One region of the Arthrobacter tecti genome, then DNA from elsewhere that is predicted to be linked to it. Evidence: riboswitches for the same ligand, from Rfam matches in the RefSeq annotation. Region 1 holds a riboswitch; each other region holds the start of a gene.
The links. Region 1 has a riboswitch for S-adenosylmethionine ahead of metX (homoserine O-acetyltransferase MetX). Riboswitches for the same ligand answer to the same signal wherever they lie in the genome.
Positions count from the first base shown of each region.

Region 2: another riboswitch for S-adenosylmethionine. It lies ahead of ACX80C_RS11425 (hypothetical protein); the one in region 1 lies ahead of metX (homoserine O-acetyltransferase MetX).
Region 3: another riboswitch for S-adenosylmethionine. It lies ahead of ACX80C_RS05335 (rhodanese-like domain-containing protein); the one in region 1 lies ahead of metX (homoserine O-acetyltransferase MetX).
Region 4: another riboswitch for S-adenosylmethionine. It lies ahead of ACX80C_RS04140 (aminotransferase class V-fold PLP-dependent enzyme); the one in region 1 lies ahead of metX (homoserine O-acetyltransferase MetX).

Region 1 is NZ_JBTNCT010000004.1:145,685-151,035, reverse strand. It holds gene ngcE (N-acetylglucosamine/diacetylchitobiose ABC transporter substrate-binding protein) at 1-3, opposite strand, end outside; gene ACX80C_RS07150 (DeoR/GlpR family DNA-binding transcription regulator) at 304-1,122, shown strand; gene ACX80C_RS07145 (CPBP family intramembrane glutamic endopeptidase) at 1,226-1,978, shown strand; gene ACX80C_RS07140 (VOC family protein) at 1,981-2,622, opposite strand; SAM riboswitch class IV at 2,945-3,074, shown strand; gene metX (homoserine O-acetyltransferase MetX) at 3,090-4,241, shown strand; gene ACX80C_RS07130 (winged helix DNA-binding domain-containing protein) at 4,245-5,351, opposite strand, start outside.
Region 2 is NZ_JBTNCT010000009.1:24,527-29,877, forward strand. It holds gene ACX80C_RS11405 (MerR family transcriptional regulator) at 1-504, shown strand, start outside; gene ACX80C_RS11410 (GNAT family N-acetyltransferase) at 525-947, shown strand; gene ACX80C_RS11415 (helix-turn-helix domain-containing protein) at 997-1,245, opposite strand; gene ACX80C_RS11420 (DUF2975 domain-containing protein) at 1,245-1,736, opposite strand; SAM riboswitch class IV at 1,845-1,965, shown strand; gene ACX80C_RS11425 (hypothetical protein) at 1,977-2,288, shown strand; gene ACX80C_RS11430 (hypothetical protein) at 2,319-3,101, shown strand; gene ACX80C_RS11435 (hypothetical protein) at 3,117-3,299, shown strand; gene ACX80C_RS11440 (class I SAM-dependent methyltransferase) at 3,365-4,150, shown strand; gene ACX80C_RS11445 (CU044_5270 family protein) at 4,173-5,237, opposite strand; gene ACX80C_RS11450 (RNA polymerase sigma factor) at 5,203-5,351, opposite strand, start outside.
Region 3 is NZ_JBTNCT010000003.1:132,765-138,115, reverse strand. It holds gene pabB (aminodeoxychorismate synthase component I) at 1-993, shown strand, start outside; gene ACX80C_RS05340 (aminodeoxychorismate lyase) at 1,145-2,014, shown strand; SAM riboswitch class IV at 2,167-2,293, shown strand; gene ACX80C_RS05335 (rhodanese-like domain-containing protein) at 2,300-2,740, shown strand; gene ACX80C_RS05330 (O-succinylhomoserine sulfhydrylase) at 2,733-4,019, shown strand; gene ACX80C_RS05325 (COG4315 family predicted lipoprotein) at 4,152-4,724, shown strand; gene ACX80C_RS05320 (sigma-70 family RNA polymerase sigma factor) at 4,730-5,242, opposite strand.
Region 4 is NZ_JBTNCT010000002.1:357,178-362,528, forward strand. It holds gene hisN (histidinol-phosphatase) at 1-545, shown strand, start outside; SAM riboswitch class IV at 652-767, shown strand; gene ACX80C_RS04140 (aminotransferase class V-fold PLP-dependent enzyme) at 809-2,167, shown strand; gene ACX80C_RS04145 (class I SAM-dependent methyltransferase) at 2,245-3,009, shown strand; gene ACX80C_RS04150 (metal ABC transporter substrate-binding protein) at 3,056-3,958, shown strand; gene ACX80C_RS04155 (metal ABC transporter ATP-binding protein) at 3,955-4,737, shown strand; gene ACX80C_RS04160 (metal ABC transporter permease) at 4,738-5,351, shown strand, end outside.

The sequences.
Region 1 (5,351 bases):
CATCTTCTTGCCTCCATTGGTAGGAATTGCATCCCGTGATGTGTGAGATAGTGCAAAGTACTGATTGAACGGCTAGCAAAGTGATCATGTCGATTCATCGCTTGAAGTAGATAATTGCGTGATCTACGCCTCACGTCAAGTCTTCCAGCCCCTCCGTTACAGGAGAGTTATAGCAAATTTACTCCACTCGGTAGGATCATGCCGCTCTATTCAGTGAGACACTTTCTGACTTATGCTTGCTGTCTACACGCAGTTTCGCTCACTCAGCCCTCACTGGGACTGATCAGGCCACCAGGGAGCACAATGAATCTGGAAGCGGGTCTCAAACGGGGAGACCGTCTCAACGCGATCCTCGAGTTGCTCGCGCAGTCGAAGCAGCTTGAAGTGGAGGACATCGTGACGCGGCTGCACGTGTCCCCGGCAACCGCACGCCGTGACCTGGACAGCCTCGCCGCACAGCGCCTGCTGAGTCGAACGAGGGGCGGCGCAACCATTGAGTCAGGTGCGTACGCTCTGCCCCTGAGGCAGAACCGGGATCTTGGCGCGCTGCGCAAGCGAGCTATTGCATACGCAGCAAGCGCCCTCATACCCCGGGGCTCAGTAGTTGGCCTGTGCGGGGGAACCACAAGCACAGCTCTGGCCCAGGTGCTCAGCGTGCGCCGTGATCTGATGGAACCTTCGAACAAGCCCACCCTCACCGTCGTCACCAACGCGATCAACATAGCCGCCCAACTGGCGGTACGCCCGAACATCAAGATTATGGTGACCGGTGGGATCATCAATTCCCGTTCATCCGAATTGGTGGGTCCCTATACCGATGCCATCCTGAAGCATGTCGCCCTGGATTTCGCGTTCGTTGGAGTCAATGGACTTGATCCTGAGTTCGGACCGACAGTGACTGATGAAGGGGAAGCTGCGGTGAACGCCATGGTTGCACGGCGGGCAGCCACGGCGTATATCGTTGCTGACTCATCAAAGATCGGCGTGCGTGCGTTCGCTACGATGACGGGCCATGCAGTCAGCAACCTCATCACGGACGATGGGATTTCCGAGTACCAGCTGGCCGCATTCAGGGAGCGCGGGACCCGGGTGATTGTTGCCCCGGCGGTGGCCGAAGACTAGGCAGCAGAGACTGCCGGTGGCTGGTGGGCCGCGCGTTGGCCGGCCGGCGCTGCGTACGGCACCATAAAGTATGACAACCGTTCGCGAAGGCGATCCTTCGTCCTTGACCCTTGGCGCTCGTCGCAGGGTCAGGATCGAGATACTCATTGTGCTCGGTCTCTCGCTTGGGCAATCGGCGGTCTACGCCGTCGTCGATCTGGTTGACAAGCTCAGCCAGGCACCGTTGGCAACACAAACCACTCGCCTCAATCCGACGCTGGATGACAGGCAGTACTTCGATCTCACCTACCAATTGCTGGGGATCTTCTTCGCCCTGGTGCCCGTGGCGCTAGCCCTGTTTGTGCTTTCTGGTCCCGGCAGGTCGGCATTCCGGCGGATCGGCTTCACCTTCAGTAACCCGAAGATCGATTTTGGCCTCGGATTCCTGCTCTCCGCCGTCATTGGCCTCGGCACCCTCGGCGTCTATGCAGCAGGCAGGGCCATCGGCCTGACAACCCAGATCATCCCCACCGCGCTGGATACCTACTGGTGGACCGTGCCCGTGCTCGTGTTGTCCGCGCTCCGGCACGCCGTGCTTGAGGAGGTGATTGTGGTCGGCTACCTGTTCGAGCGCCTGCGGGAACTGCGCTGGTCCACTCCGGCCATCATCATTACTTCAGCGCTGCTGCGAGGAAGCTACCACCTGTACCAGGGGATCGGCCCGTTCATCGGGAACGTCGTGATGGGCCTCATCTTCGGCTACGCGTACACGCGAACCAGACGGGTGATGCCGTTGGTTGTTGCACACGCACTGCTCGACATCGCAGGATTCGTGGGCTTCGCGATATTCGGACCGGCGATCGGAATCGGCGGGTAACCCTAGATCTGAACGGAGCCCTGTCCGGTCTCGAAGGTGACCGACATGATCCCCGGGGTTCCGTTGGGTGCAATCCAGTCGACGTCGACGTCGTCAAGCGGGTGGGCCGGAGGAGTGCCGAGCCACTCGGTTACCCGGTCGGCAGATCCGGCGATAGTAAGGGCGCTCAGTCTGACTGAAGCTGGCCGAGCCTGCGAGGGATGGATAGCTTCCGTACCGTTGTCCCAGCGGATCATGTAGGGCACCTGCGGGTCCGAAATGAGACCCTTGATGCCGATCTGCTGCCAGGTGAGCTCTTGCCCGTCCGGGAACTTCCGGTTGCCGGGAACCGCGCTGCGGCCGAGGCGCTCCTCGAACGGGGTGAGGTCATCAACCGCGACGCACCAGCCCATCCAGCCGCCGCCGGCCTCGGAACGGGCGCGGACGGCCTGTCCGAAAGGCGCCTTGTCCGACGCAGGGTGGTCCAGTACCTCAACCACCTCGAGGTACTGGCCGTTCACCAGCGGAAAGATCATGTTGCGGGTTCCGAATCGAGGGTGGACTCCACCCTTGACAAATTCGACTCCCAAAGCTTCGGAGATTCGCTCAGCCGTGGCAGAGAGACCGTCAGGTTCGCAGGCGTAAGAGACGTGATCCAGGCGCATGGCCCCATTTTGGCACTTTGTGATGGAGGCCTCGACTTAGGGTTACCTAAGTCACACGCGGCTCCCGGGTAGTCCCAAGCTAAATACAAGGTTTCGCGCGCATAGTTTGCCGCACAGGAAGACCGGTTCCGAGACCGCCGGGGCTTCCTGCCAGGGGCTTTCGAAACGGAAGTCCCCCTTGAGTGGAGTCGCCCCCTTCCAGGGATACGGCGGCTCCACTCAAGCATGTTGTATGGCATTCCTGGTTCCGTCCAAAAGGCCGGAGATTCACCCCGGGTCATATTAGTTGCCCAATTCCGCACCGTCGGGTTTTCTTGTACCAGGTCACGAGTGACAGTCCGGCGCATCGCGCCGCCAGCCCCGGCTTGCTGTCCGGCAACCCTCCTTCGCGGTGGGGTGCCCCGGGTGACGACCAGGCGATGCACGAACCGGTGCAGGCGCAAGCGCGATTCACGAAGGTGGCACTCTTGACTGGCATCACAACAACCCAGGCCCAACCGCGACCGGAGCTGGACGGGGACGCTGCCATCCGGCGGTTGTCTATCGGCCCGATGACCCTCGAAGGCGGAGGGCACCTGCCCGACGTCGTTCTCGGGTATGAGACCTGGGGCCGGCTGAACGCCGATGCCTCCAACGCGGTCCTGATCGAGCACGCGCTGACGGGCAGTACACACGTTGCACGCGGGGACTCGGAAGAGGAAGGCTGGTGGGACGGGCTGGTTGGCCCAGGCCGGACCATCGACACTGACCGCTATTTCGTTGTGTCCATCAATATGCTCGGCGGCTGTTACGGGTCTACGGGACCGGCGTCCCTGCACACCGATGGGAAACCGTGGGGCTCACGCTTCCCGTTCGTCACGATCCGCGATTCCGTACGGGCTGAGGCATTGCTCGCGGATCTGCTCGGAGTACAGTCCTGGCATTCGGTGATAGGCGGCTCAATGGGAGGCGCCCGCGCACTGGAGTGGGCGCTCACTTATCCCGACCGCGTAAAGCGCTGTGCAGTGATTGCCTGTGCGGCAGCCAGCTCCGCGGAGCAGATCGCATTCGCCCAGGCGCAGGTGCAGGCAATCCGGCTTGACCCGCGGTTTGCCCAGGGAGACTACTACGGCACCGCCGGGCCGGAGGGTGGCCTCGGGATCGCCCGGCGGATTGCGCATATCACCTACCGGTCCGAACCCGAGTTCGCACACCGGTTCGGGCGCGCTGCGCAGGGTACGGAGGAGCCGTTCGGCTTCCGGCTCCCGGCGGAGCGCGGCCGCTACCAGATTGAAAGCTATCTCGACCACCAGGCAGACAAGCTCGTCCGGCGCTTCGACGCCAACAGTTACATCGTCCTCACTGAGGCACTGATGAGCCATGATGCTGCACGTGACCGCGGCAGCCTTCCCGAAGCACTGAGCAAGGCACAGGCGCAGTTCTTCATCGCGACGGTGGATTCCGACCGGCTCTACTGGCCCGCGCAGTCACACGAACTCGCGGCCGCGCTGCCGGGAAAAGTGGCGGTACACACCATCACCTCGCCAATCGGCCACGACGCGTTCCTGACGGAGATAGCGCAGCTTGAGCCCGCGCTGCGTGAGGCTTTTTATGAAGACAACGACGACGACGCCGCGTAGTACTCAGCGCTTCCAGACCTTCAGTGCACGTCCAAGGAAATCCCCGTACCTTCGCACCGCGTTGTCCAGTGCCGCTGTCTCCGCCTCATCAAACGGACGATCGGTGACAATATCCAGGACCGCTTCCCGTGGGCTCAGGGAGTGTTTCCACCCACCCGCCACCTGTCCGTTGAGCAGGATGAGGTGCCCGGACAGGCGGGCCGGGCTGCTCGCCAACGGCGGCGCACCGAAGAACCGGGTGGGTGTGTAACCCATGACGAATTCGTCATAGCACTGGATGAGGTCTACCACGGGGCGCTCCGGGGGCCTGACTTCCAGCGGTTCCACCGGGATAACGAACCTCTGCCCGCCGATCTCTTCGGAAGTGAGGAGATCGGCGGCTTCCCGCAACCCCTCGCGTACGTCGGTGAGCGTGAGCCCTGACCAGAGGGAGCAGTCCTTGGCCGTAGCCGGTGCACGGCCGCCGAAGTAGCGGATCACCAGTTCGCGCAGTGCTTCAGTCCGGTTGAATTCCGTGCCGGAAGGGATGCGGACAGATCCGTCCGCGGCTCCGGGCTCCGCTCTTGCTTCGAATGCGGCGTAGGTGTGCCTGACCGTCCCGCCGGCACTGACGCGGGGCGTTCCGCTGATCAGTACCCGATCGAGTTCGGCCGCCATGAGGAAGCTGCCAAGCGCCGGTCCGGCTGATGGCAGGGAGGCCGCTTCCAATGCTGTTGCCAGTTCGTCGCGGGTTCGGTGGGATCCGTCCGCTACACACGCTCCAAGGACGGCGATTCCGGACCGTAAGGCGGCTTCGTCAAGACCCCATTGCCTGATCACTGAGCGCATTGTCATCTTTACCCGCGGCGCCGTGAGCTGCAGCAACCAGGCGGCGTCGGCGCGGTGCACAAAATGCCAGGTGGGCCTGAGCACGTGTGTCCGCAGGAGAACGCCGTCTGCGTAGAGCCGATCAATAGTGGAGGCAGTTTCGCCGGCGCTCCGCTGGGCAAGGGACCAGCGCGCGTAAGCGAACTCCTGCGCCTGCATCGCTCCGAACTTACGCAGCACCGCGGCCGCGGGTTGGTCGCCAGTGCCCCAGAGGTGCTGGCGCAGCAGGCGCCGCATGCCGAC
Region 2 (5,351 bases), on a different contig from region 1:
ACGGTCCATTTTGGCCCGGTACACGAAGTGCTTGAGCTACTCGATGTGGCGCATAGCCGGATTCTCGGGGAGCGGGTTGGGTGCCGCGCAACGAGGGCAGCCGTGGCAGCCATCTCGGGAGAACATATCGACGACGGCGTCCACCGCGATTCGATGACCGTCGCAGAACTCGCGGGCGCACTTGGAATCCGAACCTCAACGTTGCGGCACTGGGAGGCGGAGTACCTCATCACTCCTGTCCGGCTACCCCCGCGGGGTGCTCGCCAATATACGCCGTCGGTAATCCGGGATGCGCGGATTGTTCATCAGCTGCGCAGCGCCGGATACCGGATCGACACTTTGCAGGAGCTCATGCCGCACATCCGTGAAGGGAAAAGGTTGGACGACCTTGCAGCGATCCTGGCGCGGCGCGAAGCCGATATCGACTTCCGGTCCCGGGCAATGCTGGCAGCATCGTCTGAGTTGGACGCACTGCTTACCCTTGTTGGCGCTGTCCGGGACTGAGCGTCGTGTTTGGATGGACCATGGCCACCATCGCGATCGCTAACGCATCGGATTTTGAGTTTGAAAGAGTGCTGGCGCTCTACGAATCTGTGGGCTGGCGGGCGTACACCGAAGAACCCGAGAAGCTGCGTGCGGCCCTGCTTGGGTCTTCCCTACTGGTGGCAGCTACGCAAGGCTCCGAGTTGGTTGGGCTGGCCAGGGCGATCTCGGATAACGCGTCGATCTGCTACCTGCAGGACGTCCTCGTTTGTCCTTCCCATCAGAGGCTCGGCATTGGGAAGAACCTGGTAACCGCTGCCCTCGAACAGTATCCGCACGTCCGGCAGAAAGTGCTGCTTACCGATGACGAGCCGAAGCAGAAGGCGTTCTACGAATCCCTTGGATATGCGGAAACCGGCGACTTCAATGGTGGCGCGCTTCGGGCGTTCGTTCGTTTTGACTGAGGTTCGGCGTCCGCTTCCGGGAAGCAGTCACCCTAAGGGGCGCGCGAGACTAGGCGTTTTCCTGCTCAAGCCGGGCGCCGTCGTCGTTGGCTAGTCCAGGCTCCCAGCGCAGAATGTCGCCGGGCTGGCAGTCGAGCACCTCGCACAGCGCTTCGAGTGTAGTGAACCGGACGGCCTTGGCGCGGCCGTTCTTCAGTACCGCCAGGTTGGCTGGCGTGATGCCGATCCGGTCGGCAAGGGCACCGACGGGCATCCTCCGTTTGGCCAACATGACGTCGATATCGACGATGATGGGCACTAGATCACCTCATCGAGTTCGGTCCGCAGGTGCTTCGCTTCAGCATCGCGGGCAACGGCCTGTGCAAGCAGGGTCCGCATCACCAGAACGATCAGCGCCACCCCGCCGATCATCAGAGATGCACCGCAGATCAGCAGCACGATCCCTGGCGCAATTTCACCAAGCGCCAGCAGAACAGCAAGCCCGAACATGAGGACCGCGGCAGCCGCAATCGCCCAGAAGATGATGTCGACGTATCGGAATGCGGCCTTCGAGAAGACGGTGTTGTGGCGGACCATCGTGAGCAATTTCCATACACACAGCGCCGTGATCTGAACCGTGACGATGCCAAACACGATAATCGCGTTGAACGTGATCCGCAGTCCGGTCGGCACGCCGGCTTCTTCCAGATCCGTTGAAATCAGCGGCACCATCCACAACTGCACAAACAGCGAACCGGCCAGCACCATCGCAATCACGATCCGTGATGCGAGGATGGTCAGCTTTCCCATCGGAACTCCTTCGATTGACTTACGTTAAGAATCTATCGTTAAACGATAGGCGTCAGCAAGCGCAACATTCTCGTGCTGAGGCCGTTGCCGTCGTTATAATCGGTTCAGCTTCAAGAGTTGCGGTGCCAAGCTCCGACTGGCCGCACACCAACCCCATGTTCACGGGTGGTTCGGATGAGGAAGTGGCCTTCGCCGCCCTGATGGGCTCCGGCGCAGGCAAGAGCAACCGAAGGACGCGCCGTGAGCCCCACCCCTTCAGACGACTGTCTGCCTGCAGTTTTCCCCATTCTTGACGTGTACGACGGCGCCATCGAGTTTCGCGTTGACGGCCAGTGGGAGCGCCGCTGGGTTGCGGACATCCATTCGTTGGACGCGGTGCTGCGGCGGAGCGTGTGCCGGCCGGAATGGGATTCTTTCGCGGAGATGCTCGTAGTGCGGATTGCTTCGCTCGGGCGGCGCGATGGGCTGCGGGTAGAGGTGCCGCTGTTGGCTGCCTGTCCTGCAGTGGCTACGGAGGAACTGCGAGAGGTTCGCGACCTGGAGCCGGCGTGAGCACGCGGCACAAGAGTTTAGGCTGAGCGGATGGAATGGATCCCGGACGGCGAGCGCGGAGCATGGCTCAAAGAGCGTGTGGACTGGTCTTCGAATGACATGCACGCCGTGGTCCCGCGCGGATTCCAGGCCTACGCCCGCATCTTCCACCCGGCCTCGCGGTACCGCCCTGCCGAGACGAAGACCTGGCACGGCTACAAACCCGAAAACTTGATGGACCTCGAAACGGAAACCGTGACGTGGCAACAAACGGCTGACGCTTTCGGCACCGAGATGCACGCAGTGGCGCAGTTCCACAGACTGAACCGAGCAGAGGACCTCTACTACTCGGAAGAGATCGACCCCACCGGTTGGCGCTTTTCCCGCCCGACGATGGGAAATCTCGACGCCGAAATCCTCGCGTTAGCCGCTGCGCACCTCGCGGAGCACACAAGTACACCAGACGACGGCGCGGCCGCCGTCTGGGGTGGCTGGGGCGGGCTGACTATTGGAGCGGGAAACGCAGAACTTGAACTGCCGCAGCGGGAATACCTTCTGTTCGACGCCGGAGCAACAGAATTCGCAACCCCCGACTGGCCCTCGAAGGCACCCTGGATAAGCCACACCTGGGACCCACAATCTCCCAGCATCATCTGGCCCGACGACCACGCTTGGGTGCTGGTAACCGAAATCGACTTCGACTCCACGATCGTCGCCGGCAGCCTCCAACTCGTATCCGCGCTGTGCCGGAACCCGAAGATCGAAGCCCTCATCATCCGCGAGGGTGCAGACCTCACGTGGGACGCCGACGCCGTCAATCGGCCGGTTGACTGACGGCACAGCGCCCGCATGGTCGGGAACGTCCGGGACAAATCGACGACGACGGCGTCACCCCCGATTGCGACGACGCTCGGACCGCCGTCGGCCGGGTTGAAAACACGCCCGGCTAGTATGCCGGAAGTGCCGTCGTCGCGCAGGATTTCGCTTGCGCTGGAGATGGTGGTCGCGGATGGAACCTCACAATCGGGCTAAAGCCGGCGGAACACTGCACCTGCCGGCATCGTATCTGCGGCGCTCGCCGTGAAAGGATCGCTGGCGTGAGTGCCTCCGATTTCTATACCGGTATTGTTCCCGACGTCTATAGCGCCTTGCGCGGGACCACTTTCGACGCCGGCCGCTACCTCGAGTTCGTCAGGCAAACCGGCCAGCCAGCGCTCGAGCTTGGGTGCGGTGACGATGGGCCCTTCCTTGAGTTGGTCCGGCAAAGCATCGATATCGAGGGCGTCGATTCATCGCAGGACATGCTCAACCGCTGCAATGCTCGAGCTGAGGCACAGAACCTGCACATTGTTACCTACTGCCAGGCCATGGAAGATCTGGCTCTTCCTCGAACGTATCGAGCCATCTATCTGGCGGGGCCGACGTTCAACCTGCTCCCTGACGATGACGCCGCATACCGGGCACTCAAGGGTATCGCCGGTCATCTCGCGCCCGGCGGCGTTGCAATGGTGCCCCTCTGGATTCCGAACCGGACGCCGGAGCAGGAGTTTAACCAGACCCGTCAAGCCACGACTTATGCCGGCAGTATCGCCCGCTACACCGTTGAGTCTGAGGATTACGACGAAACCCGCCGAACCCGAACCACCCGCACGGTGTACGAACTCCGCCACGGACAGCAGGTTGAGCGCGTGCGACGAGACTGGATAATTCACTGGCACACACCCACAGGATTCGCGGACCTCGCTCACGCTGCCGGTCTCGAAGTAATCCGGGCAGATCCTCTTGTAGACGGCGAGTTCACGGTCTATTTGAGCGTGTACAGCGAAGCTGGACGGCCGGTGACCACACTGGCGACCGACCGTCCTGGCATCGTTCGATTCTGAGCGACAAGCTTTCTGCAGCCCGCTAAGGCGCCGAAGCCACCACGGAAGTCCGCACGGAGGTCCACCCGGTCGCGGTTCCAGCGGGGAAGGTTTCGCCATCTGTGAGCGTGACCACCCGTTCTCCGATGAATAGGCCGGTCGCAGGTTCAATAATGATGTCCATCCGGGTTCTCTTGTCCGGATCCTCAATGCCGATTGCTATCCCTACCTCGCCGTCAAGGTTCGTTTGCCTGTCGACGACGGTGACTCCGGGAATGAGTGCCGCCGCTTTGTACAGTGCAGCTCGAAGGTCGGCCGGGACGGGGCCCGTTTTCAAAGCGGCCGCTATGCTTTCTAACGTTTGGCGTCCCGACCTGCCCGGGTTGGATCGCTCGCGAATCGTGTCCAAGAGGGCTTGAGGGTCCCGGGGAAGACTCTTGATGCCTTCCAGTAGTGGCGTATCGGCAAAGAGGGAACTCGGTTCTCCGTAGAAGTTCCCTGCAGGTGCCCGCAATAGTTCCCCCGTCCTGATTGTGTCACCGGCGTCCACCTGCGCTGCCTGGTATTTGGCCGCTACGGCCTCGGCTTCCTCGCTGAAGAATGTCGTTGGGATCCGGGCTTCGCGGTCCCAAATCCATTCGTCCGTCCGGTCAGCCGGGACGTAGAGATGATCGGAGGACTTATCCAACCAGCTCACCGTGCGGCGTTCTCCCTCCTTCTCGCCCAATAGGACCCCCATCGAGTACACGGCCGTGGTATCGATTTTCAGGTATTGGCCGGGCTTCACCACCGGGTCTGAGGTCTGGCTGGTTGCTGCTGCAGCGTTGTGCAGCGCCTCGGCGGCTTCAGCAGTTGCCCCGGGGGTGGGCCTGATGACTTCCGCGCCAACGATGCCGCCCACAAGCAGTGCCGCCGCTGCAGAAACGATCAGCGCACGACGCCGGAAGCGGATCGGGCTGACAGTGCCTTTCGTATGTGTGTCGGTCGTTGTCGAGGCCGAATTCGGGCTCACCTTGGCCATGACCTTCTTGCGGCCACGAGTCAGAGTGGCCGGCGGAACAGAGCCGATGTCGTCACGCATTTCGCGGAGCAGCTGCAAATCGTCCATGGTCGTTCTCCGTTTCATCAAGTTGTTCAAGGTTGAGTTGGGTTCGCATAGCCCTGCGTGCGCGGTTCAAGCGGGACCGAACGGTTCCCACCGGAACCTGCATTGCCAGGGCGA
Region 3 (5,351 bases), on a different contig from region 1:
ATGGATCACGAAGATCGGCGTGTGTACCTCCTGACGCTCCGCGACGGTTCCCGTGACCCCGAAACCGACGCCTGGCTGGAACGCGCGCGCGCCGTCGCACTGGAAAGCGCTGTGCCGCTGGATACCCCAGCGCCACTGCCCGTACCGGAATTCACAGTCAGGGACACCCGCGAGGAGTACCTCGCGAAAATCCGGGAAGCGAAGGCGGAAATCGCGGACGGCAACTCCTACGAGGTATGCCTGACCACGGCCTTGACGGCGCGATCCCAGGCGATGGATCCGCTGGAGACCTACCTTCGGCTTCGAAATACCAGTCCCGCACCATTTGCGCACTACTTCGCGTTTCCTGGATTCGCGATTGCCAGTACGTCGCCGGAACGTTTCCTGCGGCTCGATTCAGGCGGCGGCATGCGCGCCGAGCCCATCAAGGGCACGCGCCGCCGCTCCACTGATCCCGCTGAAGACTCCGCTTTGAGGGCGGAGCTGCAGACCAGCACCAAGGACCGCGCCGAGAACATCATGATCGTGGACCTGCTGCGCAACGACCTCTCCCACCTTGCGGTCCCGGGAACGGTCATGGTCAGCCGCCTGTGCGACATCGAAACCTACGCAACCGTGCACCAGATGGTCAGCACGATCGACGCGCGGCTCCGGCCAGGATCGTCACGCGCGGAGGCGGTGGCAGCGGCCTTCCCCGCCGGATCCATGACAGGCGCACCGAAGATCAGCACCATGGCCATCCTCGACCGGCTCGAAGCTGCGCCGCGCGGGGTGTATTCAGGTGCCGCGGGGTACTTCTCGCTGGATGGGGCGGCAGATCTCGCCGTCGTCATCCGCACCCTTGTGATGGAGAACGACGACGACGGCACCCGGCTCACGCTCGGCGTGGGCGGGGCCATCACGTCCGACTCGGACCCCGCCGAGGAGTGGGACGAAGTGCGCACCAAGGCATTCGGGGTGCTCTCGGCGCTGGGCTCGACGTTCCCGGAGTGAGCCTCCCTCGAGCGGGCGCTGCGGACGGGTATCGATCGCGAATCCGTTGTCATCGCCCGCTCGATCAGGGGTTTCCGGCACTACGCGCGTCCTGGTTTTCCCACCTCGCCGGCGCTCGGCGCGGGGCCCTCGCCGCACTAGGCTTGACCCCATGACAGTTCTGGTGTTCCTGGACCCCGCGATGCCTGACGGCCGCATCGCCGATGCCTCCCACCCCCAGCTGAAAGTTACCGACACCGGCATCACCCGCGGGGACGGGATCTTCGAGACGATGCTCGCGGTCAACCGCACACCCCGCAAGCTGCAGGCGCATCTGGCCCGGCTGGCGGCATCGGCGGAGGCGCTGGAACTGAAAGTCCCAGTCTCGGACGCGTGGGAACGTGCCATCGGCACGGCGCTGCAGGAAACGGACGACGACGGCGAACTCGTGGTCAAGCTCGTCGCGATCCGTGGGGTTGAAGCGAGCGTCGAGGGCGGCACGGAAGCCACCGCCTGGGTCCAGGTGTCCCCTGTTCCGAAGGGCCTTCGGGGCAAACGCCTCGCCGTCCTGCTCCTCGACCGCGGCTACGACAGCGCTGTTGCCCAGCGCGCCCCCTGGCTGCTCATGGGCGCGAAGACCCTCTCCTACGCAGTCAACATGGCGGCCCTGCGCTACGCCAAGTCGCAGGGTGCGGATGACGTCATCTTCACCTCCTCGGACGGCAAGGTGCTGGAGGGACCCACGTCAACCGTCCTCATCGCCCGCGTGATCGACGGCGTCAAACACCTGATCACGCCGCAACTGGAGAGCGGGATCCTTGCCGGAACCTCGCAGGGCGCACTGTTCGCTGCAGCACGCGACGCCGGTTGGGAACTCGGCTACGGGCCGCTGATCCCGGCCGACCTCTTCGCATCGGACGGCGTGTGGCTGATCTCGAGCGTGCGGCTCCTGGCGGAGGTCGAATCGCTCGACGGCAAACGTGTAACCATGTCGCCGGACCTCACGGCCGAGCTGTCTGCACTCGTGGAATCCGTCTCCTAGCCCCACAAACGCGCCGACGATTCGCAGGATCGTGGGGACGTCACCACGAACCCGCGCAACAGCGGCACTTTTGCGGACAGGCGACGCCGCATTACTGCACATTACGACGGCGCGTGGCAGAGTCGCCGGAGCCGGTGCTACGTTCAGTCGGGAGTAACGAGCGCCAGCGCCAAGCCCTGACTTGCTGGCCGGCAACCCTCTATCACGGCGGGGTGCCTCAGGTGAATACTCGGCACAAGGATCAGCTTTCCAAGGATCAACAGCGTGCACGCGTGAGGAGACACAGTGTCACAACAGTCAGCACATACGCCCCGGCCCGCCAACGGTTACGCCGGTGACATCACACCCCGTCAGGCGGTGGAGCGCGTCAGCAAGGGTGCCGTCCTGGTTGACGTCCGCACCGTCGAAGAGTGGCGTACGGTAGGCGTCCCGGACCTCACCGACGCCGGGACCGTTCCCCTGTTCCTCGAGTGGAACCGAACAGATGGCACTCGGAACCAGTCTTTCGTTTCCCAGCTGGACGGCCTCAAGGGCCGCGAACTGCTGTTCATCTGCCGTTCCGGAGTCCGCTCGGTCGCAGCAGCGCAGAGTGCCACTGCCGCAGGTCACACGGTCTATAACGTGCTCCACGGTTTCGAAGCTGACGGCGGCTGGCGCGCCAGCGGTCTGGCGACCACCGTTCATGCCCGGTCCGCCGGGGTCAAGGAAGGGAAGGCAGATGACTGAGTCCACGCCGTCGTCGTTCTCCCCCGCAACCCCTTCCGAGCCGATCCCCGGCAATGGCGGCTACCCCGTTGTCCAGCGGCCGGACGACGACGTCGCCGCCTGGGCGGCCGACACCCTCGCCGTGCGCGGCGGGCTAGCCCGTTCGAATTTCGAGGAGACGTCGGAGGCACTGTTCCTGAACTCAGGATTCGTGTACTCCTCCGCCGCCGCTGCCGAGGCTGCGTTCACCGGCGATGTGGACCGGTTCGTCTACTCCCGGTACGGCAACCCCACCGTCGCAATGTTCCAGGAACGTCTGCGGCTGCTCGAAGGTGCGGAAGCCTGCTTCGCCACGGCGAGCGGCATGTCAGCCGTTTTCACCGCGCTCGGGGCGTTGTTGGCCAGCGGCGACCGGGTGGTGGCCTCACGCAGCCTGTTCGGGTCCTGTTTTGTGATCCTGAACGAGATCCTGCCGCGCTGGGGCGTCGAAACGGTCTTCGTGGACGGCTGGGACCTTGCCCAATGGGAAGAGGCACTGAGTGTTCCCACCACGGCGGTGTTCTTCGAATCGCCGTCGAACCCGATGCAGGAGATCGTGGACATCCGGGCCGTCGTCGAACTCGGGCATGCCGCAGGCGCGCAGGTGGTGGTGGACAACGTGTTCGCCACCCCGCTGCTGCAACGGTGCACCGAACTCGGTGCCGACGTCGTCGTCTACTCCGGAACCAAACACATGGACGGGCAGGGCCGTGTGCTTGGCGGGGCGATCCTCGGCCGGAAAGAGTTCATCGAGGGGCCGGTCAAGACGCTGATGCGCCATACCGGACCCGCGCTGTCCTCATTCAACGCGTGGACGCTGCTGAAGGGACTGGAAACGCTGTCGCTTCGCGTGAACCACTCCTCCTCCTCAGCTTTGACGCTCGCACGCTGGTTGGAGGCACAGCCCGCTGTGAACTGGGTACGGTATCCGTTGCTGGAATCGCACCCGCAGTTCAGTCTCGCAGCGTCGCAGATGTCCGGCGGCGGCACCGTGCTTACGTTCGAGCTGAATGCACCGGCTGGCCGCGCCAAGGAAACCGCGTTCGCGCTGCTGGATGCCCTCGACATCATCGATATCTCGAACAATCTCGGCGACTCCAAGAGCCTGATCACCCATCCTGCGACCACCACCCACCGTGCCATGGGCCCGGAAGGACGCGCCGCGATCGGGCTGTCCGACGGCGTGATCCGGTTGTCGGTCGGCCTTGAGGACGTCACCGACCTGCAGAACGACCTCGGAAAGGCGCTCGCCGCGTCCTGAAGCTGTGATTCGGCTGTGAATTTGTCTCAGCGTTGAACCATTTCGGCCCTTGCCCGCGTCTAGAGAGCAGAGGGGTCGAGTGGCCGCTCCCATCCCCCGGGTGTCCGTGGGGTGATCACGGGAGGTATCAACATGAGTAAAGCAATGCGCGTCCTGTTCGCCGTCGTCGCCATTTGTCTTCTGGCGCTGACCGGCTGCGGTTCCTCCGATTCGCCTTCCGAGGAGCCCACCAGCGCTCCCGCGGCCGAGGAGCCCACCAGCGAGGAGCCGTCCGAGGAGCCTACGAGTGAGGAGCCGTCCGAGGAGCCCACGAGTGAGGAGCCGACCGAAGGCGGGGAGGCCGGTGGAACCATGGGCACGCCGCTCGGGATCGCTGAGACGGACCTCGGTGAAGTGGTTGTCGACGCCGAAGGAATGGTGGTCTACTACTTCACCAACGATGAGGCGGACTCCGGCGTCAGCGCTTGTGAGGGAGGGTGCCTGGAGGCGTGGCCGCCGGTACTCACTGACAGCGAGACGCCTGAGGCGGAAGGAGTCACCGGCGAACTGGGCACCATCGAAACACCCGACGGCGAACTGCAGGTGACCATCAACGGTATGCCGATTTACTACTTCGCCAACGACGAGGCCCCCGGAGACACCAACGGCCAGGGCGTCAACGAAGTCTGGTACGTGGTTGCCCCGGATGGCACCATGATCCAGTAGCCGCCCTAGCTTCCCGACACCACGTCCCGGGCGAGCAGCGCAGCTTTCATGGACCGCAGTGCATAGTGAAGACGGGATTTCACGGTGCCCTCAGGGATGGCGAGGGCACGTGAAATCTCGGCTGTGGTTTCGCCGCGGAAGTAGAAATGCAGGACCACGTCGCGATGCTCGGGCGTCAGTTCGCTGAGTGCATCGGAGACGAGCCATGAGGTGAGCAGTTGCTCGACGTCGTCGTTCGAGGCCGTTTCCGGCAGCACGTCAACGTCGAACTCATGCCGGCGGAAGGCGGAACGAAAGGAATCCACCAGCACATTCCGCGCGACCGCGAACAGCCATGCGCGGATTTCCATTTCGGTGTGCCCCCGCGTGACCGGATGCTCCCAGGCACGCAGCAGGGTGAGCTGCACTACCTCGTCGACAAGGAAAGCGTCTCCAGTGAGCCTCCGGACGAATCCCCTCAAGGCGCGCAGGTGATTGTCGTTGATGCTGCTCAGCCAATCTGCCTGACCATTGCCCATCGTCGGTTCCCGCCCCTGGACTCTGCTGGACCATCCACAACCTATTCATGCGCGGCGAGGTTGGGAAAAGCCTGCGGCCTCCTCTCATGATGCACCTGCACGGGCAATC
Region 4 (5,351 bases), on a different contig from region 1:
TCGACGGCACCAAGAACTTCGTGCGCGGCGTTCCGGTATGGGCAACGCTCATTGCCCTCGTCGATGAAGGCCGCCCCGTGGTCGGCGTCGTCAGTGCGCCGGCCCTTGGCAAGCGCTGGTGGGCGGCAACCGGCACGGGTGCGTTCATGGGGAAGTCGCTCGCTGCGGCCACCCGGCTGCGGGTGTCCAATGTGTCGCGGCTGGAAGACGCATCCCTGTCCTACTCGAATCTTTCCGGCTGGCGGGAACGTGGCAACTTTGATGAGTTCGTGTCGCTCACCGATTCGGTCTGGCGCACACGCGCCTACGGCGACTTCTGGTCCTACTGCCTCGTCGCCGAGGGTGCGGTGGATATCGCGTGCGAACCGGAATTGAACCTGTACGACATGGCCGCGCTCGTGCCGATCGTCACGGAGGCTGGAGGCCGCTTCACCTCTCTTGAAGGCTCGGACGGTCCGTTCGGCGGCAATGCGCTGGCAACGAACAGCACGCTGCACAATGAGGTCCTGAAGAAACTCAACCCCGCCCTCGACGACCTTCTGTAGGCCTCCTGCGCCGGATAGCGCCGTATCAGGCGCAACGGATTCGCCGTCTGTAACCCTGTAACAATGCTGCAGGACTGCTCCACCCTGCCCTATGCTGAAACACATTGGTCACGAGTGCCAGCGTAAAACCCCGGTTTGCTGGCCGGCAACCCTCCTTCCGCGGTGGGGTGCCCCGGGTGACGACCAGGCCGCACCAGAAAAATGATGCGGCAAGCGCGGAACCCCTGAACGGCGGTTCCCTGAGACCACTGTGGGGTTACTCCATGAGCAACGCAATCCTTGACCAGACAACCCTGGTGTCCGCCAGCCCCCTCGCTCCGGTGCTTGGCGGGGAGCTGCCGGCTCCGCTGATCGACGGCACCACCGTGCGCTACGTGAACCTGGACTACGCGGCGTCGGCGCCGGCGCTCCAGGAGGTCAGCGACTACGTCCAGAGCGTGCTGCCTTACTACGCGAGCGTCCATCGGGGTGCGGGCTACGCTTCACAGATATCTACATCGCTATATGAGAACGCCCGCAGGATTGTCCGGGAATTCGTGGGCGGACGCACTGATGACGCCGTCATCTTCACGCGGAACACCACAGATTCCCTGAACCTGCTCGCCGGATGCGTGCCGGGCGAGGGCGAAGTCCTCTACCTCGACCTCGAGCACCACGCCAACCTTCTCCCCTGGCTTCAGCGGCCGCACCGCAGCGTCACAGCCGCCGGCACCGTGGATGCCACCATCGCAGCGCTCGAGCGGGAACTCGCCGCCGGCGGGATCAACCTGCTCGCGGTGACGGGGGCTTCCAACGTTACCGGTGAGGTTCTTCCCATCGGGCGGCTCGCTGAGATCGCCCACGCTCATGGCGCGAGGATCGTCGTGGACGCGGCACAGCTCGCTCCGCACCGGCGGTTGGATGTGTCCGGGGATTCGATCGACTACGTCGCCTTCTCCGGCCACAAGCTCTATGCGCCCTACGGTGCGGGTGTGCTGGTCGGCAGGCCGGACTGGCTCGACGCCGGAACCCCGCATCTGGCCGGCGGCGGAGCCGTAAAGACGGTCAGGGTGGACTCCGTGTCATGGGCAACCGGTCCTGCCCGTCATGAGGGCGGCTCGCCGAACGTTTTGGGGGCTGCTGCGCTCGCCCACGCAACGCAGGTGATCTCAGGGCTCAGCGAAGCGGACTGGCAGCGCCATGAGGGTGAACTCCGCGCCGCGCTCATCGATGGCTTGTCGGATCTACCGGAGGTTACCGTGCACCGCATCTTCTCGGAGGAGACCGACGCCATCGGTGTGGTCAACTTCTCCGTGAACGGTTACGACGCGGGTCTGGTTGCCGCTTACCTGTCCGCTGAACACGGGATCGGCCTCCGCGACGGCAAGTTCTGCGCCCATCCGCTGCTCAAGCGCCTCGGCCTGCCTTCGGGGTCGCTGCGGGCGAGTTTCGGGCTGGGATCGCGGCAGGACGACGTCGAACGGCTCCTCGGCGGATTGCGTGCCCTGATCTCCAACGGGCTTGGGACCGACTACGTGGTCGATCAGGGCCGCTGGGTCCCTGCCGTGGAGACCCGCAACTTCCCCGAGTGGGCTCCGCATACGCCCGGTACCGCCGGCGCGGCCCCGTGCACCACGGACTAGGCACATAGCGGTCACCGCGGCGCAGTCCGGTGCTTTAATTATTGGGTCCCACACCCGCACGCGAGGAGCTCACCACTATGGTTCCTGGAGGTCCGCGCCTCGCCGCGCACCGCCGTCGTGCACTTGCTCGTGGGTATCTGCAGGACGGCGAGCGCTATGACCGGGTGCGTCCGGGCTACCCGGGAGATTGCGTCGACTGGCTTGTTCCGGCCTCAGCGGTTCGGGCAGCTGACATCGGCGCTGGAACGGGCAAATTCACCGAAGAGCTCGTGCGTCGCTGCGGCGAGGTTGTGGCGGTGGACCCGTCGGCAGACATGCTGGCGGTGCTATCGCGCAGCCTGCCGGAAGTGCGCACTGTTGAGGGTACCGCCGAGTCCACCGGGTTGCCTGCCTCAAGTGCCGATGTGGTGACCATCGCCCAGGCGTGGCACTGGTGCGATCCGGCGGAGACCGTTGAAGAAGCTGCCCGGATCCTCACCCCGAAAGGTGTGCTTGCCCTGGTCTGGAACCAACTGGACGTTTCAGTGCCGTGGGTGCACCGGCTTTCCCGCATCATGCACGCCGGTGATGTCTTCCGTCCCAGCTACCGGCCGCTGCTCGGCGCGCGCTTCACGGCGCCCGAGTCGAGGGTCTTCGCGTGGACCCAACTGTTATCAGCGTCGGACGTCGTTGAGCTTGCGCGCTCACGAAGTTACTACCAGAACGCTTCCGTTTCCACCCGGGCCAGGGTCGACGAGAACCTGCGTTGGTACCTCCACGAACACCTCGGCCACCCGCGGAACGTGACCCTCGAGCTGCCGTACCTGACGTACGCGTGGAGGGCGACGCACTCTTCGTCCTAGACGGCCACAGCTGGCGCCGGAACGCGCTTAGCGGTATGTTTTAGGCATGCCGAAATTTCGTCTTACGGTACTCCTTATCGTGATGACACTCGTGGTCGCCTCATGCGGGTCCCCCACTGTGCAGCGCGCAAGCGGGGAGGAAGATCCCCGCCCTATGGTGCTTACCACTTTTTCGGTGCTGGCAGACCTCACGCGCACTGTGGCGGGCAACCACATCCGCGTCGATTCCATTACCAAGGTGGGTACGGAAATCCACGGATACGAACCTACGCCGTCAGACCTGATCAATGCCCAGGACGCAGACCTCATCCTCGACAACGGATTCGGTCTGGAGCGTTGGTTCGAGCGGTTCGTCCTGTCTGTGGATGCACCCCATGTGGTGCTTTCCGACGGCGTCGAGCCTGTCGACATCCGGTCCGGGGACTACAGCGGGCTGCCAAATCCGCACGCCTGGATGTCCCCCAAAGCTGCACAGGTGTACGTGGACAACATCGTCCGTGCCCTCTCCGACCTTGATCCGGCGCATTCAGCAGAGTTCGCTGCGAACGGGCAGGCACTGAAGGAGGAACTCGAGAGCTTGCTTGATCACCTGCGCACCTCCCTGGCCGACAGCGGAGCCCTGGTGACCTGCGAGGGTGCATTTTCGTATCTAGCGCGGGATGCCGGACTTGCTGAAGCATTCATCTGGCCCGTCAACTCCGACAATGAGGGGACTCCTCGGCAGATCAAGGACGTCATCACCTTCGTCGAGGAACACAATGTGCCCACCGTCTTTTGTGAATCCACCGTGAACCCTTCAGCACAGCAACAGGTCGCCAACGCAACCGGGGCAGAACTGGCCGGCCCGCTGTACGTCGATTCGCTCTCTGGACCGGATGGCCCGGTGCCGACTTTTCTCGACCTGCTGCGCTACGACATCAACCTCATCATCGAAGGACTGACGCGATGACCACACGTACCTCCTCTCCCCCGGCTGCTGCGATCAGCGTGCGGCAACTGAACGTCCATTACGACGGCGTGGTGGCACTCGACGCGGTCGACTTCACCCTGGAGCGCGGCCAGGTCTGTGGGCTCATCGGTGTCAACGGCTCCGGTAAATCGACGCTCTTCAAGTCGCTGATGGGGCTCGTTGTCCCACAACGTGGCACCGTGTCGCTCTTCGGTCGCGCACATGCCGCCGCGAGGAAGGAGAAGCTGGTTGCCTACGTTCCGCAGTCCGAGGACGTGGACTGGAATTTTCCCGTCTCGGTGGGCGACGTCGTCATGATGGGACGCTACGCCCACATGGGGCCCGTCCGGCGGGCCTCCCGTGCAGATCGGTCCGCAGTGGACCACGCCCTGGACAGAGTCGGCCTGACGGAGCTGCGCCACCGCCAGATCGGAGAGTTATCCGGGGGGCAAAAGAAGCGCGCCTTCGTGGCGCGCGGCATCGCCCAGGACGCACAGCTCCTGTTGCTCGACGAACCCTTCGCCGGTGTGGACAAAGCCAGCGAGGCCACCCTGGTGACCCTGTTGCGGGAATTGAAGGAAGAGGGCCGCACCGTACTGGTATCAACGCACGACCTCGCTGGAATCCCACAGCTGTGTGACCGCGCGATCCTCCTGCACCACAGCATCCTTGCCGAAGGGGTGCCTGCCGACGTCCTGACCCATGAGAACCTTGCTCTGGCATTCGGGACTGCGGGAAGTGCCGCTGTCGCACCCTCTCCTGAGCGGCGAGGAGCATAAATGGACCCCGTCTCCTTTCTCCTGGAGCCCCTCCAGTACGGCTTCCTTACCCGAGCGCTGGTTGTCACGCTGGCGGCGGCCATCGTTGCGTCGGTCCTGTCCTGTTGGCTGATCCTGATGGGGTGGTCGCTGATGGGCGACGCCGTATCCCACGCGGTACTGCCGGGCGTAGCCCTCGCCTACATCGTCGGAGTTCCGTTCTCGCTGGGAGCTTTCGTGTTCGGTGCAGGTGCCGTCGCGTTGATCGGTGCGGTCAAGTCCACCACCAAGCTGAAGTCCGACACGGTGATCGGCGTAGTCTTCACCGCACTGTTTGCCGTAGGGCTGGCGATCGTTTCGCGCACGCCGTCGCAAGTTGACCTCATGCACATCCTGTTCGGGAACGTGCTCGGTGTGACGGACGGCGAGCTCTGGCAAGTACTCATCCTCGGTGCGCTGACCCTTGCGATTGTGCTGTTCAAACGCCGTGACCTCACCCTCTTCGCGTTCGACCGCACTCACGCGCACGTCATCGGTCTCAACACCCGGCTGCTCAGTGCGCTGCTGCTCGGCCTGTTGGCCCTCAGTGTGGTCGTCGGGTTGCAGGCCGTCGGTATTATTCTCGTTGTGGCGAT